DNA from 3 places in the Streptomyces sp. NPDC050658 genome. Region 2 is predicted to be linked to each of the others. Evidence: riboswitches for the same ligand, from Rfam matches in the RefSeq annotation. Region 2 holds a riboswitch; each other region holds the start of a gene.

Evidence for each region. A riboswitch is a leader RNA that binds a small molecule or an ion and turns the genes downstream of it on or off. The one in region 2 is predicted to bind thiamine pyrophosphate.
Region 1: linked by a shared signal. The riboswitch ahead of ACIBKX_RS29500 (thiamine ABC transporter substrate-binding protein) and the one ahead of thiC (phosphomethylpyrimidine synthase ThiC) in region 2 are both predicted to bind thiamine pyrophosphate.
Region 3: linked by a shared signal. The riboswitch ahead of thiO (glycine oxidase ThiO) and the one ahead of thiC (phosphomethylpyrimidine synthase ThiC) in region 2 are both predicted to bind thiamine pyrophosphate.

What each region holds. Positions count from the first base shown of each region.
Region 1 is NZ_JBITGM010000009.1:320,191-327,291, forward strand. It holds gene ACIBKX_RS29485 (phosphatidate cytidylyltransferase) at 1-143, shown strand, start outside; gene ACIBKX_RS29490 (FG-GAP and VCBS repeat-containing protein) at 312-1,703, shown strand; gene rlmN (23S rRNA (adenine(2503)-C(2))-methyltransferase RlmN) at 1,808-2,914, shown strand; TPP riboswitch at 2,963-3,080, shown strand; gene ACIBKX_RS29500 (thiamine ABC transporter substrate-binding protein) at 3,165-4,250, shown strand; gene ACIBKX_RS29505 (iron ABC transporter permease) at 4,226-5,911, shown strand; gene ACIBKX_RS29510 (ABC transporter ATP-binding protein) at 5,911-6,990, shown strand; gene ACIBKX_RS29515 (maleylpyruvate isomerase family mycothiol-dependent enzyme) at 7,022-7,101, shown strand, end outside.
Region 2 is NZ_JBITGM010000006.1:167,559-174,659, reverse strand. It holds gene ACIBKX_RS22055 (helix-turn-helix domain-containing protein) at 190-927, shown strand; gene ACIBKX_RS22050 (SsgA family sporulation/cell division regulator) at 1,031-1,468, shown strand; gene ACIBKX_RS22045 (YibE/F family protein) at 1,590-3,002, opposite strand; TPP riboswitch at 3,074-3,228, shown strand; gene thiC (phosphomethylpyrimidine synthase ThiC) at 3,221-5,008, shown strand; gene ACIBKX_RS22035 (hypothetical protein) at 5,105-5,980, opposite strand; gene ACIBKX_RS22030 (metallophosphoesterase) at 6,163-7,101, opposite strand, start outside.
Region 3 is NZ_JBITGM010000001.1:420,545-427,645, reverse strand. It holds gene pknB (Stk1 family PASTA domain-containing Ser/Thr kinase) at 1-930, opposite strand, end outside; gene ACIBKX_RS02010 (thiazole synthase) at 1,049-1,846, opposite strand; gene thiS (sulfur carrier protein ThiS) at 1,854-2,072, opposite strand; gene thiO (glycine oxidase ThiO) at 2,069-3,262, opposite strand; TPP riboswitch at 3,260-3,373, opposite strand; gene ACIBKX_RS01995 (NAD(P)/FAD-dependent oxidoreductase) at 3,559-4,725, shown strand; gene ACIBKX_RS01990 (Rv2175c family DNA-binding protein) at 4,815-5,180, shown strand; gene thiE (thiamine phosphate synthase) at 5,264-5,917, shown strand; gene metF (methylenetetrahydrofolate reductase [NAD(P)H]) at 6,049-6,969, shown strand; gene ACIBKX_RS01975 (hypothetical protein) at 7,014-7,101, shown strand, end outside.

The DNA of each region.
Region 1 (7,101 bases), on a different contig from region 2:
CGATGATCAAGCGGGACCTCGGCATCAAGGACATGGGCACGCTGCTGCCGGGCCACGGCGGCATCATGGACCGGCTGGATTCCCTGCTGCCTACGGCGCCGGTGGTGTGGCTGCTGCTGGTGATCTTTGTAGGGTCGGGCTGACCTGCGTAGTTGTTACGTGAGGGGCTCGTCGTCCGGTGGGACGGCGGGCCCCTTCTCGTCACCCCGGTCGGCTCTCCGCCTCGTACACCCGATGGCCGCGACACAACCTTCCTGCCCTGTCGGCTGTCCAGTGTGTGATTTTCCGACGTCGTCGACAGGTGAGGTCCCATGGAACGGCTCGTGCAGGTGCCGCTGAAGTTCGCCGCCGGAGCGCTGGCAGCCGTGCTCCTCGCGACGGGGTGCGGCGCTTCGGAGAGCCCGGCCGACGGTGAGGACAACGCCGCCGAGCGGCCCAAGGCGGGCAAGCCGTCGGAGCGGCCCCGGCCGGGGGACTTCAACGGCGATGGTTACGACGACTTCGCGGCGGTGGTGGGGGGCCGGAGCCTGGTCGTGGTGTACGGCTCGGCGGACGGACTCGATCCGCGCCGCCGCACGGTCGCGGCCCGGCCGGAGTCGAAGACCGGGCCCGAGCAGACGCGGCTGCTGCGCACCGATCTGGACCACGACGGCTTCACCGATCTGATCCAGGCGACGGAGCGCGGCAAGCCGGTCGTGCTGTGGGGCGGGCCGCGCGGGGTGGGCGCCCCTGAGCCGCTCTCCGGGGCGCCGGGCAGCCCCGCCGCCACCGGTGACTTCGACGGGGACGGCAACGCCGACCTGTTCTTCCCCGGCGGCACCGGGGGCCCGGAGGGCACGGTCTGGTACGGCCCCGTCAAGCGCGACGGCGCCCCCGCCCGGCGGCAGAGCCTGAGCAACGGCCGGTGGCCGGACTCGATTCCCGGCCGTTTCCTGGCCGGGGACTTCGACGGGGACAAGGCCACCGACCTGGCGATCTGGTTTCACTGGACCGACCCGGAGATGGAGGGCGACGGCGATGTGACCATCAGCGGGCTGCAGTATCTGCGCGGCGGAAAGGGAGGCCTGAAGCTCGCCGAGCGTCGCGAGCGCCCCGACATCGGTCTGGAGGGGCAGCCGGGCGACGTGGACGGCGACGGCATCGACGACCTGTACTCGGCCGGCTTCACCGCGGCGCAGCGGCAACTGGGCGCCGGCTACCGCCTCAGCACCCGCTCCGGGCCCGAGCGCGGCAAGCGGGACGGGGTGGGCCTTGCCGACCCGCCGGGCCTGACGGACGCGACGCAGTACGGCGGCATGGGCGGCACCGCGCTCGGCGACGTCACCGGCGACGGCAAGGCGGACCTGGTCACATCGGCGACCGGCGCCAACGACAGCAACGGCGTGGTCTGGCTGATCCCCGCCCTGCTCACGGCCAAGAGCGGGGCGAAGGGCGGAGCCGGGGCAGCCCAGGCGATGACCCTCGACACCCCCGGCATCCCCGGCAGCGACACCCCCGCCGCAGGCCGCGGCCCGACCCGCAACCGCATCACGGTCGTGGGCCCCCTGCTCGACACCGACGGCGACAAACACCTGGACGTGGTGGTAGGCGCCCCCGGCTTCCTGAACCCGAAGAAGCGCGACCTGGACGCGTTCTGGGTGCTGCGGGGCACGGACGAGGGGATGAAGTACGAGAGCCGGTTCACGGCGAGGGACGTCGGCTGAGGGGAGGCGCTGGCAGCGGCGGAGGGGCGTACTCCCGGGGAGCCCCCGGCCCCCCGCCACGCACAGCAGGCGCACCCCCGCCCGTCTGCGACACTGGACGGACCATGCCTGTACCCGGAGAACTCACCTTCGTCGCGCCCCGCGGAGCCAAGAAGCCGCCGCGGCATCTCGCCGACCTCACGCCCGCCGAGCGCAAGGAAGCCGTCGCCGCCGTCGGCGAGAAGCCGTTTCGCGCCAAGCAGCTCTCGCAGCACTACTTCGCGCGGTACGCGCACGACCCGGAGCAGTGGACCGACATCCCGGCCGGGGCGCGCGGGAAGCTTCAGGAGGCGCTGCTTCCCGAGCTGATGTCCGTGGTGCGGCACATCAGCTGTGACGACGACACGACGCGCAAGACGCTGTGGCGGCTCTTCGACGGGACGCTCGTCGAGTCCGTGCTCATGCGCTACCCGGACCGCGTGACGATGTGCATCTCGTCGCAGGCCGGGTGCGGGATGAACTGTCCGTTCTGTGCGACGGGGCAGGCCGGGCTCGACCGGAATCTGTCCACCGCCGAGATCGTGCACCAGATCGTGGACGGCATGCGGGCGCTGCGGGACGGGGAGATTCCCGGCGGGCCCGCGCGGCTGAGCAACATCGTCTTCATGGGGATGGGCGAACCGCTCGCCAACTACAACCGGGTGATCGGGGCGATCCGTCGGCTCACGGATCCCGAGCCGGACGGGGTCGGGCTCTCGCAGCGCGGCATCACCGTGTCGACCGTGGGTCTCGTGCCCGCCATCCACCGGTTCGCCGACGAGGGCTTCAAGTGCCGCCTCGCGATCTCGCTGCACGCGCCCGACGACGAGCTGCGCGACACCCTCGTACCCGTGAACACGCGCTGGCAGGTGCGTGAGGTGCTCGACGCGGGTTGGGAGTACGCGGCCAAGTCGGGGCGCCGGCTCTCCATCGAGTACGCGCTGATCCGGGACATCAACGACCAGGCGTGGCGCGGTGACCGGCTCGGCCGGCTGCTCAGGGGCAAGCCCGTGCACGTCAATCTCATTCCGCTGAACCCGACGCCGGGCTCGAAGTGGACGGCCTCCCGCCCCGAGGACGAGAAGGCCTTCGTGGAGGCCATCGCCGCCCATGGGGTGCCCGTCACGATCCGTGACACCCGTGGCCAGGAGATCGACGGGGCGTGCGGACAGCTCGCGGCGGCCGAGCGTTAGGCTTGGCCTGAACACGACTGCCTGATGGCCGAGTGTTCGCACATCTGCATATTCCGACAGGGGAGCGCCACAGCGCTGAGAGTGCGGCAGCCAAGGACAGGTTGGCCGCAGACCCTCTGAACCTTGCCCGGGTCATTCCGGGTAGGAAGTTCGGACACCACTCAAGCTGTTGCGCCCTGCCCGCGGACCTCTCCCGGTCCGCGGGCAGGGCCGCGTCTCTTCCTGGTCACACCCAGGAGGAATGATCTCAGTGAGCACCACCAAGAAGGTCACGGTCACCGCGGTCGCGGTCGGCCTCGGGCTCGTCGCGCTCTCCGCGTGCGGCGGCTCGGACAGCGGCGACAAGGCCGCCGGCTCCAAGAGCGTCACGCTCGTCAGCCACGACTCCTTCAACGTCTCCAAGGACGTACTGAAGGAGTTCGAGAAGAAGTCCGGCTACAAGGTCAACGTCCTCGAGGACGGGGACGCGGGCGCCGCCGTGAACAAGGCGATCCTGTCGAAGGACAACCCGCAGGGGGACGTCTTCTTCGGGGTGGACAACACCCTGCTGTCGCGCGCGCTCGACCAGGGTGTCTTTGCTTCGTACGAGGCGAAGGGCTTGGACGGGATTCCCGCCGAGCTTCAGCTCGACAAGGGCAAGCACCGGGTGACGCCCGTCGACAGCGGCGACATCTGCGTCAACTACGACAAGAAGTACTTCGCCGACAAGAAGCTCGCGCCGCCGAAGACGCTCGACGACCTGGTCAAGCCCGCGTACAAGGACCTGCTGGTCACCGAGAACGTCGCGACGTCCTCGCCCGGCCTCGGCTTCCTGCTCGGGACCGCCGCCGAGTACGGCGACGACGGCTGGCAGGGCTACTGGAAGAAGCTCACGGCCAACGGCGTCAAGGTCGTCGACGGCTGGGAGCAGGCCTACAACGAGGAGTTCTCCGGCTCCGCCGGCGGCAAGAAGGCCAAGGGCGACCGGCCGCTCGTCGTCTCCTACGCCTCCTCGCCGCCCGTCGAGGTGCTCTACGCCAAGCCGCAGCCCAAGGAGGCGCCGACCGGCGTCGCCACCGGCACCTGCTTCCGCCAGATCGAGTTCGCGGGCCTGCTGAACGGCGCGCGGAACGAGAAGGGCGGCAAGGCGCTGATCGACTTCCTGATCAGCAAGCGGTTCCAGGAGGACCTGCCGCTCTCCATGTTCGTGAACCCGGCGGTCAAGGACACCAAGCTGCCCGAACTGTTCACGGAGCACGGCGTGAGCGTCGACAAGCCGCAGACCATGGCCCCGGAGAAGATCGCCGACAACCGTGAGCAGTGGGTCAAGTCGTGGACCTCGCTCGTACTGAAGTAGGCAGGTCCCGTAAGGGGCTCACGCGTGGGAGCGCGGCGCGGCTCGGTCTGCTGGCCGTGCCCGTCGCGTTCTTCGCCGTGTTCTTCGCCTATCCGGTCGCCGCGATCGTCGCGCGCGGCCTGAAGGTGGGCGGGCAGTGGCAGTTCGGGCGGATCGCGGAGGTGCTCGGGCAGTCGGACATCCGGCACGTGCTCTGGTTCACCACCTGGCAGGCGCTCGCGTCGACCGCGCTCACGCTGCTGATCGCGCTCCCCGGCGCGTATGTCTTCGCGCGCTTCGAGTTCAGGGGCAAGCAGGTGCTGCGGGCCGTCGTCACAGTGCCGTTCGTGCTGCCCACCGTCGTCGTCGGGACCGCGTTCCTCGCGCTGATCGGGCGCGGGGGTCTGTTCGACGAGATGTGGGGCCTGCGGCTCGACACGACGGTGTGGGCGATTCTGCTCGCCCATGTCTTCTTCAATTACGCCGTCGTCGTGCGGACCGTGGGAGGGCTGTGGTCGCAGCTCGATCCGCGGCAGGAAGAGGCCGCACGGATGCTGGGCGCGTCGCGCTGGACCGCCTGGCGGACGGTGACGCTGCCCGCGCTCGGCCCGGCCGTCGCGGCGGCCGCGCTGATGGTCTTCCTCTTCACCTTCACCTCCTTCGGCGTCGTCCAGATCCTCGGCGGCCCCGCGTACTCGACGCTCGAAGTCGAGATCTACCGGCAGACCGCCCAGCTCCTCGACCTGCCGACGGCCGCCGTCCTGACCCTCGTGCAGTTCGCGGCGGTCGGCGCGATCCTCGGCGTGCACGCGTGGACCGTGCGTCGGCGCGAGACCGCACTGAAGCTGGTCGACGCCGCCACGGTCGCGCGCCGGCCGCGCGGCGCGGGCCAGTGGGCGCTGCTCGGCGGGGTCATGCTCACGGTGGCCGTGCTGATCCTGCTGCCGCTCGGCGTGCTGATCGAACGGTCGCTGAGCGGTCCCGGCGGCTACGGCTTCACCTACTACAAGGAGCTGACCTCGGCGGACGGCGGCGCCTTCCTCGTCCCGCCGATCGAGGCCGTCTGGAATTCGCTCCAGTACGCCCTTGCCGCCACCGCCATCGCCCTGCTGATCGGCGGTCTCGCCGCCGCCGCGCTGACCCGGAAGGCCGGTCGTCTGGTGCGCGGCTTCGACGCGCTCCTGATGCTGCCGCTCGGGGTGTCCGCCGTGACGGTCGGCTTCGGTTTCCTGATCACGCTCGACAAGCCGCCGCTCGACCTGCGTTCCAGCTGGATCCTGGTGCCCCTGGCCCAGGCGCTGGTGGGCGTTCCCTTCGTCGTACGCACGATGCTGCCCGTCCTGCGTGCCGTGGACGGGCGGCTGCGCGAGGCGGCGGCCGTGCTCGGGGCGTCGCCGCTGCGGGCGTGGCGGGAGGTCGACCTGCCGATGGTGCGGCGGGCGCTGCTGATCGCCGCGGGGTTCGCCTTCGCCGTGTCGCTCGGCGAGTTCGGCGCGACGGTGTTCATCGCGCGGCCGGACAACCCGACGCTCCCGGTCGCCGTGGCGCGGCTGCTCGGGCGGGCCGGGGAGCTCAACTACGGCCAGGCGATGGCCCTTTCGACGATCTTGATGGTGGTGTGTGCGGTGTCGCTGCTGCTGCTCGAACGGCTCCGTACCGACCGCACGACAGGGGAGTTCTGATGGATGCGGCCGCAGGTGTGGCTACGGGGGCGACGACGCGTGCGGGGCTGCTGACGCTGGCGGACGCGACGGTGCGGTTCGGGGAGCGGGCCGTCCTCGACGGCGTCGGCCTTGAGGTCGCCGAGCACGAGACGGTGTGTGTCCTCGGGCCGAGCGGCAGCGGCAAGTCGACGCTCCTCAGGGCCGTCGCGGGGCTCCAGGAGCTGGACGCGGGGCAGGTCCTGCTCGACGGCCGCGACCAGCGCGGGGTGCCCGCGCACAAGCGGGGCGTCGGCCTGATGTTCCAGGACCATCAGCTCTTCCCGCAGCGTGACGTGGCGGGCAATGTCGCCTTCGGGCTGCGGATGCGCGGTGCGACGCGCGGCGAACAGGCCGACCGGGTGGCCGAGTTGCTCGATCTGGTGGGGCTGCCGGGGGCGCAGCGGCGGGCGGTGGGCTCGCTGTCCGGCGGGGAGCAGCAGCGGGTGGCGCTGGCCCGGGCGCTCGCGCCACGGCCACGGCTGCTGATGCTGGACGAGCCGCTCGGGCAGCTCGACCGTTCGCTCCGGGAACGCCTCGTCGTCGAACTCCGGGAACTCTTCCACGAGTTGGGTACGACGGTCCTTGCCGTCACGCACGACCAGGGTGAGGCGTTCGCGCTCGCGGACCGGGTCGTCGTGATGCGGGACGGGCGGATCGCCCAGTCCGGTACGCCACTTGAGGTGTGGCAGCACCCGGCGGACGAGTTCGTCGCGCGGTTCCTCGGCTTCGACAACATCGTCGACGCGACGGTCGCGGGTGACGTGGCGGACACGGTGTGGGGCAAGGTTCCGGTGCCGCCGGGCGGGGTGCGGGACGGCCGGTGCAGGCTGCTCGTACGGCCCGCCGGGGTGCGGCTCGTGGCCGCCGACGATGGGCTGCCGTGCGTGGTGACGGCGCGGACCTTCCGGGGCACCCATGTCGCCGTACATCTGGAGCCCCGGACGGGACCCCGGCTGGAGGCGGCGTGCGCGCTGCGGGACGCGCCGGGGGTCGGGGAGACGGTGGGGGTCGGGTTCGACGCGGGGGATGTCGTCGCGCTGGGCGAAATCGAGGTGTGATCTCCCTGGCGGCCTGCCTAGGGTGCGGCACATGACGACCATGGATTACGACCGTTACTGCGCCGAAGTCGCCGGTCAGCTAGGCCAGTTCAGGGCGACCTTGGCCGGGGC
Region 2 (7,101 bases):
GCGGGGGTGAGCCCCGCGCGCGGGCGCATCGCGCTCCCTCCCGTGTATCCCCGGCACGGGTGGAACCCCCAAGCGCTTCGGGAGTGAACCTTGACCACGGTCGACGCCACACCCGCCGGCACCCTGTCCAGCGGTCCCGCATGCGACGTACCGTCGGTCGGAACGGCCTCAACTACCGCCGTGCCGACCCTGATCGGATCCGTACAGCGCGCGATAAGACTGCTGGAGGCAGCCGCCGCACATCAGGACGGCGCGCCCGCCAAGCAGCTGGCCCGAGAGGCCGGGCTCGCGCTTCCCACCGCCTACCACCTGTTGCGCACGCTGACCCACGAAGGCTATCTGCGCAGGGAGAAGGGCCTGTTCGTGCTCGGCGAGGGAGCCGAGCGGCTCAGTTCCAGCGGGGCGGAGCAGAATCGTCGCGGCATGATCGGCGAGGCCCTGGCCCACTGGCGCGATGCCATCGGCGTACCCGTCTACTTCGCGGTCTACCGCGAGGGCGAGATCGAGGTCGTGGCCGTCGCGGACACGCCCGGGAATCCCGCCGTGGAGGAGTGGGCCGACTTCCGCGAGACCGGTCACGCCCATGCGATCGGACAGTGTCTGCTCGGCCAACTCGACGAAGAGCGGCGCAAGGACCATCTCGACCGCTATCCCGTGCAGTCGATCACGAGGTACTCGGTCCGTGACGACCGGAGCTTCATGCGCCGGCTGGAAGCGATGGGGCGGATGCGACCTGTGGTGGAGCGGCAGGAGTACGCGCTGGGAACGGTCTGCGCGGCGATTCCGATCACCGCGGGCGACACGGCGGCCACGATGGCGATTTCCGTTCCCGCCTATCAGTCAGAGCGACTACTCCCCGCGGCGATGCGGTTGCAGAATGAGATCGGAAAGCTGCTTGGGACACTCGCCTTCTCTATCAGCATCTGAAAACTCACTCCTTGTGATCTGATGTGTACGTTAAGCAAGATGCCATGGGTGTCAGGGAGTTGGTTCCTGGCCGGTCGAGGTTTAGCGACGGGGTAGGCGGGCGATGCGCGAGTCGGTGCAGGCAGAGGTCATGATGAGCTTCCTTGTTTCCGAGGAGTTGTCGTTTCGCATCCCGGTGGAGCTGCGCTATGAGACCGCGGATCCCTACGCCGTCCGGCTGACCTTCCATCTCCCCGGCGACGCTCCGGTGACCTGGGCCTTCGGGCGCGAGTTGCTGATCGACGGGGTGGGCAGGGCATGCGGCGACGGTGATGTGCACATCGCGCCCACCGACCCCGACCTGCTCGACGAGGTCCTCATCAGGCTGCAGGTCGGCGGCGATCAGGCGCTGTTCCGGGTGGGGGTTCCGCCACTGCTCGCGTTCCTGGACCGCACGGACAAGTTGGTGCCGCTCGGGCAGGAGCGGGCGCTCGCCGACTTCGAGACCCACCTGGACGAGGCGCTGGACCGGATCCTCGCGGAGGAGCAGAGCGCGGGCTGACCTCGGGGCCAACGGACGCCGCGGGATGGCAGATTGGTGCATTTCACGGCATTGCCGCGGCCGCGGACTCCGGTCCTGGCCCGGACCCGGACCCGGGCCCGGGCCCTGGACCCCGGTCCGCTCACGCCTTGCGTCGTCGTCCGCCTCCGCCGCCCCTTCGCTGCTTTGCCGCCGCGGGCGCCACGGACGCCGCAGGAGCACCAGAGGCCCCAGCAGTCCCCGCAACACCACCCGCCCGATCCGCGGACACCACCAGCGCCGCGAGGGCCGTCGTCACCGGGACCGAGGCGACCAGGCCGATCGAGCCGACCAGCGTGCGCACGATCTCCTCGGCGACCAGCTCGCTGTTGGCCACCGTGCCCACGCTGCTCTGCGCGATCGAGAAGAGCAGGAGCAGCGGCAGCGCGGCGCCCGCGTAGGCCAGGACCAGGGTGTTGACCACGGAGGCGATGTGGTCGCGGCCGATGCGGATGCCCGCGCGGTACAGGCCGCGCCAGCCCATCGTCGGGTTGGCCTGGTGCAGCTCCCAGACCGCCGACGTCTGGGTGACCGTCACGTCGTCGAGGACACCGAGGGAGCCGATGATGACGCCCGCGAGCAGCAGACCGCTCATGTCGATGTCCGGATACAGGCCGTGGATCAGGCCGGTGTTGTCGTCCGTGTTGCCGCTCAGCGAGGCCCAGCCGATGAAGACCGAGCCGAGCAGCCCGATCAGGAGCAGCGAGATCAGGGTGCCGAGCACCGCGACCGACGTACGCGCCGTGAGTCCATGGCACAGATAGAGCGCGATCAGCATGATGGCGCTGGCCCCGACCACCGCCACCACCAGCGGATTCGACCCCTGGAGGATCGCTGGCAGGATGAAGAAGGTCAGCACGAGGAAGCTCAGGGCGAGCGCCACCAGGGCCATGACGCCGCGCATCCGCCCCACCAGGACGACGGCGAGGGCGAAGATCCCGGCGAGCAGCGCCATCGGGATCTTGCGGTTCACGTCGGTGACGGAGTACTGCAGCGCCTCCGGTGCCTTGGGCTCATAGGCGACCACCACCTGCTGGCCCTCGCGCAACTGCCGTGGTGAGTCAGGCTGGACGATCTCCGTGAAGGTGCGGCCCTTGTCCTTGCCGCTGGTCACCTCGACCGTCGCCTTCTTGCAGGTGCCCTTCGCGCGGGACTCCGCGGTCTGCCCCTCGGCGGTGGACGTGTCACCGGTCGGCGGGGGCTGCGAGGCGTTCACGTCCTCGCAGGGCAGCTCCTGCACCTTCGTCACCGTCGCGGACTCGGTCTGCCGGTCGAAGCCGACTCCGGTGCGCTCGTGGCCGGGTGCGCCGCCGGGCCAGAGCACGACGAGACCCACGACGACCGCGGTGGCGAAAGGAATCAGCACCGCCGCGATGACCTTGCGCAGATGCCGGGAGACGGGCGCCGCCGGACCATGGCTGTGCGAGTGCCCGTGCCCGTCCCCGTGAGGGTTCGGGAAGGGCGGCCCGGACGGCGGCTGGGACGGCGGACGCGGCGGCGGCTCTGTGGTGGTCACTGCCCGATCATCGCAAGAACGGAGGGGGCCCTCTGTTCAGCGCGCCCGATATGACGCTAGCGTGGAGGCACCTTTGCAATCGCGGGAGCTCGGAGCACCGGGCTGAGAGGGCGCTGACCTCCGTACGAATCGGCACAAGAGTGCACGAGCAGTACGGAATCCGCTGCGTCGACCGCCGAACCTGTTACCGGGTAATGCCGGCGTAGGGAGTAGGTCTCATGACCACATCGGACGCACGCACGCCTGCCTCCAGCACGCCCGAGGGCGCGGAGGCCGGGAAGTCCATCGGCTGGCACAAGGCGTACGTCGAGGGCTCACGCCCCGATCTGCGCGTGCCGGTCCGCCAGGTGCACCTCACCAACGGCAAGGCCGTGACCCTGTACGACACTTCAGGGCCGTACACCGACCCGGCCGCGGAGACCGACGTCCGCCGCGGTCTGCCGCCGCTGCGGGAGAACTGGATCATCGCCCGCGGCGACACCGAGGAGTACGTGGGCCGCCCGCCCCGTCCCGAGGACGACGGCATCAAGCACACCTCGCCGCGCGGCGGGCTCAAGAACCTCGACGCGGTCTTCCCCGGCCGCCCGCGCCAGCCTCGCCGCGGCCGCCAGGGCCAGGCGGTGACGCAGCTGGCGTACGCCCGTCGCGGCGAGATCACGCCCGAGATGGAGTTCATCGGGATCCGGGAGAACATCGATCCCGAGATCGTCCGGGAGGAAGTCGCCGCGGGCCGCGCGGTGATCCCCGCGAACGTGAACCACCCGGAGATCGAGCCGATGATCATCGGCAAGAGGTTCCTGGTGAAGGTGAACGCCAACATCGGCAACTCCGCGGTCACCTCCTCCATCGAGGAGGAGGTGGACAAGATGACCTGGGCGACCAAGTGGGGCGCCGACACGGTCATGGACCTCTCCACAGGGCGCAACATCCACACCACCCGCGAGTGGGTCCTGCGCAACTCCCCCGTCCCCATCGGCACCGTGCCGCTCTACCAGGCCCTGGAGAAGGTCGACGGCCAGGCCGAGGCGCTGACCTGGGAGATCTACAAGGACACGGTCATCGAGCAGGCCGAGCAGGGCGTGGACTACATGACGGTGCACGCGGGCGTGCGCCTTCCGTATGTCCCGCTCACCGCGCGCCGCAAGACCGGCATCGTCTCGCGCGGTGGCTCGATCATGGCCGCCTGGTGTCTGGCGCACCACAAGGAGAGCTTCCTCTACGAGCACTTCGAGGAGCTCTGCGAGATCCTCGCGGCGTACGACGTGACGTACTCGCTCGGCGACGGCCTGCGGCCCGGATCGATCGCGGACGCCAACGACGAGGCGCAGTTCGCCGAGTTGAAGACGCTCGGGGAACTCAACACGATCGCCAAGCGTCACAACGTACAGACGATGATCGAGGGCCCCGGTCACGTCCCGATGCACAAGATCAAGGAGAACATCGACCTCCAGCAGGAGATCTGCGAGGAGGCGCCGTTCTACACGCTCGGCCCGCTCACCACGGACATCGCCCCCGCCTACGACCACATCACCTCCGGCATCGGCGCCGCGATGATCGGCTGGTGGGGCACGGCGATGCTCTGCTACGTCACGCCCAAGGAGCACCTGGGCCTGCCCAACCGTGACGACGTGAAGACCGGTGTCATCACGTACAAGATCGCGGCCCACGCAGCCGACCTCGCCAAGGGGCACCCGGGCGCGCAGGACTGGGACGACGCGCTCTCGGACGCGCGCTTCGAGTTCCGCTGGGAGGACCAGTTCAATCTGGCCCTCGACCCGGTCACCGCGCGGGAGTTCCACGACGAGACGCTGCCGGCCGAGCCCGCGAAGACGGCGCACTTCTGCTCGATGTGCGGGCCGAAGTTCTGCAGCATGAAGATCTCCCAGGACATCCGCAGGCAGCACGGCGGCGACCTGGACCAGGACGAGATCGCCGCGGGCATGGAGCAGAAGTCCAAGGAGTTCGCGGCAGCCGGAAACCGCGTGTACCTGCCGATCGCCGACTGAGCCGCCGAATCCCCGGAGGCATCCGGACAGCGCGAATCTGTGGGTCTCCCAACAGCCGTTGGGGGACCCACAGCCGTGCCCGCTCGCGGCGCCCCGCTACTCCGGCTTGTGGTCGGGCCCGCCGAAGTCCGGGCTCGAGAAGTCCGGGCTCGAGTAGCTCGGCCGCGGGCCCGCGGAGGGCCCGCCGTCAGGGCTGCTGAACCCGGGCCGGTGGTAGCCCAGTTGAGGCATGCGGCTGCTCGGGTCCGCCGACGGCGTACGGGCCACGTGCGCCGCCCCCGGATCCGCGAGCGCCTCCCGCAGGAACGGCAGGACGCCGCGCTCCAGGAGTGCCTCGCCCCAGGCTTCCCTGGCGCGGACCACCTCCTCGTTCCGTTCTCCGTGCGAGTCCGCCTGGAGCGAGGTGGAGCCGTTGCGCAGAGCGGTCAGGAGCAGCCCGATCGCGGCGACCAGGATGCCTCCCGCGGTGAGCGCGCCGAACAGCCATCCCGCGGTGAGCAGGGTGTCCGCGAAGGCGGGCTCGGGGTTGAGCATCTTCAGGATGTAGCCCACCAGCAGGAAGATCGCGGCGGCCGCCCCGGCGAGCACGGGTGCGAGCACCGCGACGACGGCGATCGCCCCCGCCCCTGAGGTCTCGGCGGTCACCTCCCCCATCGTGGTGGCGAGTCCGAGGCCGCCCGAACCGGCTTCCGCCTCGCTCTGGCTGCTCCGTTCCCGTATCGATGGTGCGGCAGATCCGCTCTCGCGCAGTTGCTCGCGGACCTTCACATAGTGCGTGTACTCGGTCGTGGCGGCGGCCGTGATCAGCGCAGTGGCGTTCAGGGCCATGGTGCGCAGCTGCTCGGTGTTGAGCCGCTGGCCCACTGCGGCAAGATCCGGACGATTCGGTGCGGTGCGCAGCGCCTCATCGAGGATCCGCTCGAACTCGGGGCGGTCCTCATTGAGCAGGTGTGGAGCGCTGTTCATGTGCATCCCCCGATGCTCCGTAGGGCTTGGTGACTCGCATGGGTACGAGCCGTCGGGCAGAAACGGAGGGGAGCCTGCTACGGATAAGCCGATGGTAGAGCCGTGACGGCACGCGGTGACAGGGGGTTTCCAGAAATAGGCCCCCTGGCCAGCGTGATCCTGTAGTGGTGCGCTTGCCCAGCGAACGCTCAGCTATCCAGGGGGAGTTGGCAGACCAGCAGCTTTCCGGCCATGGTCACTCCGCCGTCCATGGCGATGGCCAGGCCGTCTGCGTAGATATGTGGTCCCTCGATGACGGGGCCGCCGCCGTCCGAGTCATCCTCCGAGCCGACATCGCCGAGCAGATACGGGATGGGGCTGTGGCCATGGACGATGCGACTGCCCCCGTACATGTCGAGGAGTTCGCGTACGGCAGCGGGGCCCGACTCGTCGCGGAAGGCGAAGCGCTTGGTGAACTTCCGGAAGAGGTCCCAGCATTCGTCCGCGTCGTTGCGCGTGAGTGTCTCGCGGACGGTGTCGTTCACGGCCTCGATCGAGTCGCCGTAATCCAGATAGGCGGTTGTGTCGGAGTGCATGAGCAGATGCCCGTCCTCCGCCTCGATCGCGTCCAGGCGGGCCATCCACTGCAGATGGTGGTCCTCCAGACGCTCCATGTCGGTCTTCTGGCCGCCGTTCAGGAGCCAGGCGGCCTGGAAGGTGGCGGTGCCCGCGCCCGAGTTGACCGGGGTGTCGCCGAACCGCTTCGCGCCGAGCAGCAGCAGTTCGTGGTTGCCCATCAGCGCCTTGCAGTAGCCGCCCGCGGCCGCAGCCTGGGCGGACAGGCGCATCACGAGGTCGATGACGCCGATGCCGTCGGGGCCGCGGTCGGTGAAGTCGCCGAGGAACCAGAGGCGGGCGTTGCCCGCGGACCAGTCGCCCTCGCCGTCGATGAGGCCCTGCTCGTGCAGTGCCGTGAGCAGCTCGTCCAGGTAGCCGTGCACATCGCCGACGACATACAGCGGGCCGTGCCCGTCGCCGGCCGGTGCCTGCGGGGGCTCCGGCATGGCCTGCACGTTCACCTGCACGGTGTCGCCGCGGTTGATGACGGGGAGATCGCGCTGGGTGGGGGTGTAGCCGTCGTCCGGTAC
Region 3 (7,101 bases), on a different contig from region 2:
TTCTGCGTTGTCGTGGTCCGTCGTGCGCGCCTGCGGCGGCACCGCGTCCAGCTGGTCCAAGGAGAGCGCGGCCCGCGCCTCCCTGGTCTGTCCCAGGAGCGCCACCGCGTCATGGGGGCGTACGTCGGGGTTGCGGGCGGTGGCCGACGCGACCAGCTCGTCGAGCTCGACGGGGAGCCCGGGGACGGCAGCCGACGGGGGCGGAACGTCCTCGTGCAGGTGCTGGTAGAGCACCTGGGCGGGCGATTCCCCGGAGTGCGGCTTGGCGCCGGTCAGCATTTCGTAGAGGACGACGCCACACGCGTACACGTCCACACGCGTGTCGGCCGTGCCGTGCTCGATCTGCTCGGGGGCGAGATACGAGACGGTGCCGAGGACCGTGCCGGTGGTGTTCGTTACGGTGTCCACCGCGCGGACCAGGCCGAAGTCGGCGACCTTGACCCGTCCGTCGTCCCCTATGAGGACGTTCTCCGGCTTCATGTCGCGGTGCACGAACCCCGCGCGGTGCGCGGCGCCGAGCGCGGCGAGGACCGGCTCCAGGATGTCGAGCGCGGCCCTGGGCTGCAGGGCGCCGCGCTCGCGCAGCACGTCGCGCAGGGTGCAGCCGGCGATGTACTCCATCGCCAGGTACACGTACGCCCCGTCGGTGCCCTGGTCGTAGACCCCCACCACGTTCGGGTGCGAGAGCCGGGCGACCGACTTCGCCTCGCGGATGAAGCGGTCGACGAAGGAGGCGTCGGCGGCGAGCGTCGGGTGCATCACCTTGAGCGCGAGCACGCGGTCGAGGCGGGTGTCCACGGCCCGGTAGACCGTGGCCATCCCGCCGACCGCGATCCGTCCGTCCACGCGATACCGGCCGTCGAGCACCTGCCCGACGATGGGGTCTCCCCGGCCGAAGGCTGGGGAAGGGTCCTGAAGGGTCGTGTCCACGGATGGAGTCTACGAGCCGCCACCGACACCGATGCCCGTGCGGTCGGCTTCAGAGCGTGACTGCAGCCGACCTGTGACGCGGGAGCCGCTTGTCAGGGACCTGCCCGCCCGCCGCCGCTCAGAAAGCCGGCCGCTCCCGGTGATCCAGCACGGCCAGGCCCTCCGCGGGAGAGGACGCCTCGGCGAAGTGCCGCCGCGGAATCCGCCCCGCCCGGAAGGCCAGCCGCCCCGCCTCCACCCCGTGCCGCATGGCCTCCGCCATGAGCACCGGCTCCTGCGCCCGCGTCACCGCGGAGGCGAGCATCACACCCGCGCACCCCAGCTCCATCGCGAGCGCCGCGTCGGACGCCGTGCCCGCCCCCGCGTCCAGGATCACCGGCACGCGCGCGTGCTCGACGATCAGCTGGAAGTTGTGCGGGTTGCGGATGCCGAGCCCGGAGCCGATGGGCGATCCGAGCGGCATGATCGCCGCACAGCCCGCGCCCTCCAGCTTCCGGGCGAGGACGGGATCGTCGTTCGTGTACGGAAGGACCGTGAAGCCGTCGTCGACCAGCGTCTCGGCGGCGTCCACGAGCTCGATCGGATCCGGCAGCAGCGTGCGCTCGTCCGCGATGACCTCCAGCTTGATCAGATCCGTGCCGAGCGCCTCCCGCGCGAGCCGCGCGGTCAGCACGGCCTCGCCCGCGGTGTAACAGCCCGCGGTGTTCGGCAGGACGCGGATGCCGAGCCGGCCGAGCACGGAGAGCACCGAGCCCTGCACGCCCGGATCGAGGCGGCGCATCGCGACGGTGGTCAGCTCCGTCCCGGAGGCGATCAGGGACCGCTCCAGGACGTCCAGGCTGGGCGCACCGCCCGTACCCATGATCAGCCGCGAGGAGAACGTGAGCCCGCCGATGACGAAGGGATCGTCTGCCATGGTCGGTTCAGCCTCCTTGGACGGCGGTGAGTACTTCGACGCGGTCGCCGTCGGCGAGCGCCGTGGTCGACCACCGCGCGCGCGGGACGACGGTTTCGTTGAGCGCCGCGGCGACACCGGAGTGCGCCGTGGTGAGCGTGGCGACGAGGGCCGCGAGCGTGGTGCCCGCGGCCACGTCGCGGACCTCCCCGTTGACGGAGACGGCGCAGTCGGCTGAGAGGGTCATGCGGGCTGCTCCAGGAGAGACGGTGCCGAGAGGGCCTGGCCGAAGCGCAGGGGAGTGAACGCCCTTGCCTCGTCGGGCAGTTCGCCGGTGGTCAGGGAGTGCGCCATGACGTCGCCGGTGACGGGCGTGAGGAGGACGCCGTTGCGGTAGTGCCCCGTGGCCAGCTGCAGTCCGGGCAGCTCGGTGGCGCCGAGCATCGGCGCGTTGTCGGGGGAGGTGGGGCGCAGGCCCGCGCGGGTCTCGGTCAGCGGCAGTTCCGTGATGCCGGGGACCAGCTCGTGGGCGTCCCGGAGCAGCTCGTACACGCCGCCCGCGGTGACCGTCGTGTCCCAGCCGAGCTCCTCGCTGGTCGCGCCGACGACCAGCTCGCCGTTCTCGCGCGGCACCAGATAGACCTGGCTGCCGCGCACGACGGCACGCACCGTACGGCTCAGGAACGGCGCGTAGCGCTCCGGCACCGTGAGCCGGAGCACTTGCCCCTTGACCGGCCGAACGGGCGGCAGAACCCCCTCAGGGACCCCTGAGAGCCGCCCGCTGAGGCTGCCCGCCGCCAGCACGGTCGCACCGGCGGCCAGAGCGGTGCCGTCGTCGAGGACGACGCCGGTCGCCTTCTCGCGTACGACGGTCAGCCGCCGGGCCCACGCGCGGTGGAAGGCCACACCGGCCCGCTCGCAGGCCACGAGCAGCGCCGCGGCGAGCCTGCGCGGGTCGACCTGGTGATCGCCGTCCACCCGCAGCCCGCCCCGCACGCCCGGCGCGAGCATCGGCTCCAGGCGGCGGCACTCGCGCCCGCTCAGCCACTCCGACTCGAGCCCCGACCGGCGCTGCAGGGCGTGCAGTTCGCGCAGATGGGCGCGGTCGTCGGCGTCGAGCGCCACGGCGAGCGTGCCGCACGCGCGGTAGCCGAGATCCCGGCCGCTCGCCTCCGACAGCTCCTCGGCGAACCGCGGATAGCGCCGCGCGGAGGCCAGATTCAGGCCGAGCAGCGTCTGCTCGCCGTAGTGCAGTTCGGTGACCGCGGCCAGCATGCCCGCGGCGACCTGCGCCGCGCCGCCGCCCGGTTCGGGGTCCACGACCGCGACGGACAGGCCGCGCTGGGCCGCCCGCCAGGCCGTGACCAGGCCGATGATGCCGCCCCCGACGACAAGGACGTCCGTCGTCTTCTGGGGTGGTGGTGTCTGTGGATGCATGGGTGTCCAGCCCCTCCCTTCGCCGGCATGACCCGGATCAGGTTCGTACGGTCGGAGGCCGTCCCAGCCTCCCTCTCAGCCCGGTGCGTCCGGGCTCCCGCGAGTGCTCTGCACCGGCCACCCTAGCCCGTCGTCCCCGGAGGCAGTAGGGGGAGCTGTCCGGGTATGGGCAGTGACGGTGTGTCAGAGATCTCCTCGCCGCGCTCTGAGGTCCGCGTCGTACGCCGTCCTACAGTGATCGGGTGAGCGAGCAGCGGAAGCAGGCAGAGCGCCGGGTGGTCGTCGTCGGCGCGGGGATGGCCGGGGTGCAGACCGCGGTGGCCCTGCGCGAGCAGGGGTTCACCGGTGCGGTCACGCTCATCGGGGCGGAACCGCACCAGCCGTACGACAGGCCGCCGCTGTCCAAGGCGGTACTGCTCGGCAAGGCGGAGGGCTCCGCCTTCGACGTCGACTTCGAGGCGCTGGGCATCGAGCTGAGCCTGGGCCACGAGGTGACGGGCCTGCGCCCTGCCGACCACCAACTGGACACCGCCACCGGACCGGTGCCCTACGACGCCCTGGTCATCGCGACCGGCGCCGAGCCGATCCTGCTGCCCGGCGTCTCCGGAGTGCCCGGCGTCCATCTGCTGCGCACCCTGGACGACGCCGAGCGGCTGCGGCCCGTGCTCGCCGAGCAGCACGACATCGTGGTCGTCGGCGCGGGCTGGATCGGCGCCGAGTTCGCCACCGCCGCGCGCGAGGCGGGCTGCGCGGTCACCGTGGTGGAGGCCGCCGAGCGACCGCTCGCGGGGGCGCTGCCCGCCGAGGTCGCCGCGCCGATGGCCGGCTGGTACGCGGACTCCGGGGCCGAACTGCGCACCCACGCGCGCGTGCGGAGCGTCGAGCCCGGCACCGTTGTCCTGGACGACGGGACCAGGCTTCCCGCGGGCGCCGTCGTCGTCGGCATCGGCGCCCGGCCCGCCACGGACTGGCTCACGGACTCCGGGATCGCCCTGGGCGCCCACCGGGAGGTCATCGCCGACGACCACCTCCGGACGTCCGAGACGGACGTGTACGCGGTCGGCGACTGCTCCTCCTTCCCTTCGGGAAGGTACGGGGAGCGCCTCCTGGTCCATCACTGGGACAACGCGCTCCAGGGCCCGCGCACGGTCGCGGCCAACATCATCGGCGAGACCCCCGCGGCGTACGACCCGGTGCCGTACTTCTGGTCCGAGCAGTTCGGCCGCTTCGTCCAGTACGCGGGACACCACGCCTCCGCCGACGCCCTGGTGTGGCGCGGCGACCCGGCGGGCGCCGCCTGGACCGTGTGCTGGCTGCGGGCGGGCGCCCTGGTGGCGGTGCTCGCGGTGGGGCGCCCCAGGGACCTGGCCCAGGGCCGCAAGCTGATCGAGTCCGGCACGCACCTCGATCCGGACAAGGCGGCGGATCCCTCCGTGCCGCTCAAGAAGGCCGTCCGGGAGTAGCGGCAGAGACGGCGGCGGGGGAGGAGCCGCCAAGGCGACGGCGGCCGCTCCCACGCCCTCTGTCGGTCCCCGGGGATACGCTTTGCCGTGTGACCGAGATTGACGCAAAGACTGATGCTCTCGTCCCCGACTGGCTCCACCTCCCCGACATCGCCGAAATGCTCGACGTCGAGGTGACGCGCGTGCGCCAGCTGGTCAAGGAAGGCCAGCTGATCGCCGTGCGCCGTGGTGAGAACCGCGCGCTCCAGGTGCCGGCCGCCTTCATCGACGGCGACAAGGTCGTCAAGGGCCTGACCGGCACCCTGACGCTCCTGAGGGACGACGGCTTCACCGACGAAGAGATGCTGGAGTGGCTCTTCACTCCCGACCCGACCCTGCCGGGCACCCCCGCGCAGGCGCTGAGCGAGAATCGCGGCACGGAGGTGAAGCGCCGCGCCCAGGCGCTCGCCGTCTGACCTGAACCGAAACCGCGCGGTGTACGGGCCGCGGCACGCTCCGAGCGGCCCGTACGCCACCGATCACCCGGGGGGAACACTCCATGGCCATCACGCCTGCCCGCGAGCAGCTCGCCGACGCCCGCCTCTACCTGTGCGTGGACGCCCGCAAGCGCCAGGGAGACCTTCCGGAGTTCCTCGACGCCGTCCTCGCGGGCGGCGTCGACATCGTGCAGCTGCGCGACAAGGGCATGGAGGCGGCCGAGGAGCTGGACCACCTCCAGGTCTTCGCCGACGCCGCGCGGCGGCACGGAAAGCTCCTCGCCGTGAACGACCGCGCGGACGTCGCGCACGCCATCGGCGCCGACGTGCTGCACCTGGGCCAGGGTGACCTGCCGGTGCCCGCCGCCCGCCGCATCCTCGGCGATGACGTGCTCATCGGCCGCTCCACGCACGCCGAGTCCGAGGCCGCCGCGGCGGCCGTCCAGGACGGCGTGGACTACTTCTGCACGGGCCCCTGCTGGCCGACCCCCACCAAGCCGGGCCGGTACGCCCCCGGCCTCGACCTGGTGCGCTACACCGCGTCGCTGGGCACGGACCGCCCCTGGTTCGCCATCGGCGGCATCGACGCGGGCAATCTGGACGAGGTGCTCGAAGCGGGCGCCCGGCGTGTCGTCGTCGTCCGGGCGATCACCGAGGCGGACGACCCGGCGGCGGCCGCCGCCGAGTTCGCCAAGCGGCTCCGGGCCGCCGTCTAGCGGCCGGACGCCCGCACGCTAGGGGCTGACGGGCGGTCGTACAGGGGGTCGCGGGGCCGTACCCCCAGACCTCTGTCCGGAAGGTGGACGGGGATTGGCCGGTAGCGGGGCCCCGTCGCTAACCTGCCCGTATGGCCCTAGGCACTGCTTCGACCAGGACAGATCGCGCACGCACCGTGCGCGACATGCTCGCGACCGGCAAGACCACGTACTCGTTCGAGTTCTCGGCGCCGAAGACCCCGAAGGGCGAGCGCAACCTGTGGAACGCCCTGCGCCGGGTCGAGGCGGTGGCCCCCAGCTTCGTCTCCGTGACCTACGGAGCGGGCGGCTCGACGCGTGCGGGCACGGTCAAGGAGACCCAGCAGATCGTCGCGGACTCGACGCTCACGCCCGTCGCCCACCTCACCGCGGTCGACCACTCCGTGGCCGAGCTGCGCAACATCATCGGGCAGTACGCGGACGCCGGGATCCGGAACATGCTCGCGGTCCGGGGCGACCCGCCCGGCGACCCCCTCGCGGACTGGGTGAAGCACCCCGAAGGCCTCACGTACGCCGCCGAACTGGTCCGCCTGATCAAGGAGTCGGGCGACTTCTGCGTGGGCGTCGCGGCCTTCCCCGCGATGCATCCGCGCTCGGAGGACTGGGACACGGACGTCCGGCACTTTGTCGACAAATGCCGCGCGGGCGCCGACTACGCGATCACCCAGATGTTCTTCTACCCGGAGGAATATCTGCGCCTGCGTGACCGCGTCGAGGCCGCGGGCTGTACGACGCCGATCATTCCGGAGATCATGCCGGTGACGAACGTGCGCATGCTGGAGCGACTGCCCCAGCTCAGCAACGCCAGCTTCCCGCCGGCGCTCAAAGAGCGCATCCTCACAGCCAAAGACGATCCGGCGGCTGTACGCTCCATTGGCATCGAGTTCGCGACGGAGTTCTGCGCACGTCTCCTCTCCGAGGGTGTGCCGGGGCTGCACTTCATCACGCTCAACAACTCCACGGCGACGCTGGAAATCTACGAAAATCTGGGCCTGCATCACCCGCAGGCCTGAACGGCCGTACCCCTGGGGCGGCGGCCTAGGGGAGAGGGGCGTACATGGGCTGGACGGTCCTCTACATCGCGTTCGGATGCGTCGCGCTGTGGCTGCTGGGCGAGGTGCTGCTGCAGTACAAGGCGCGGCTGC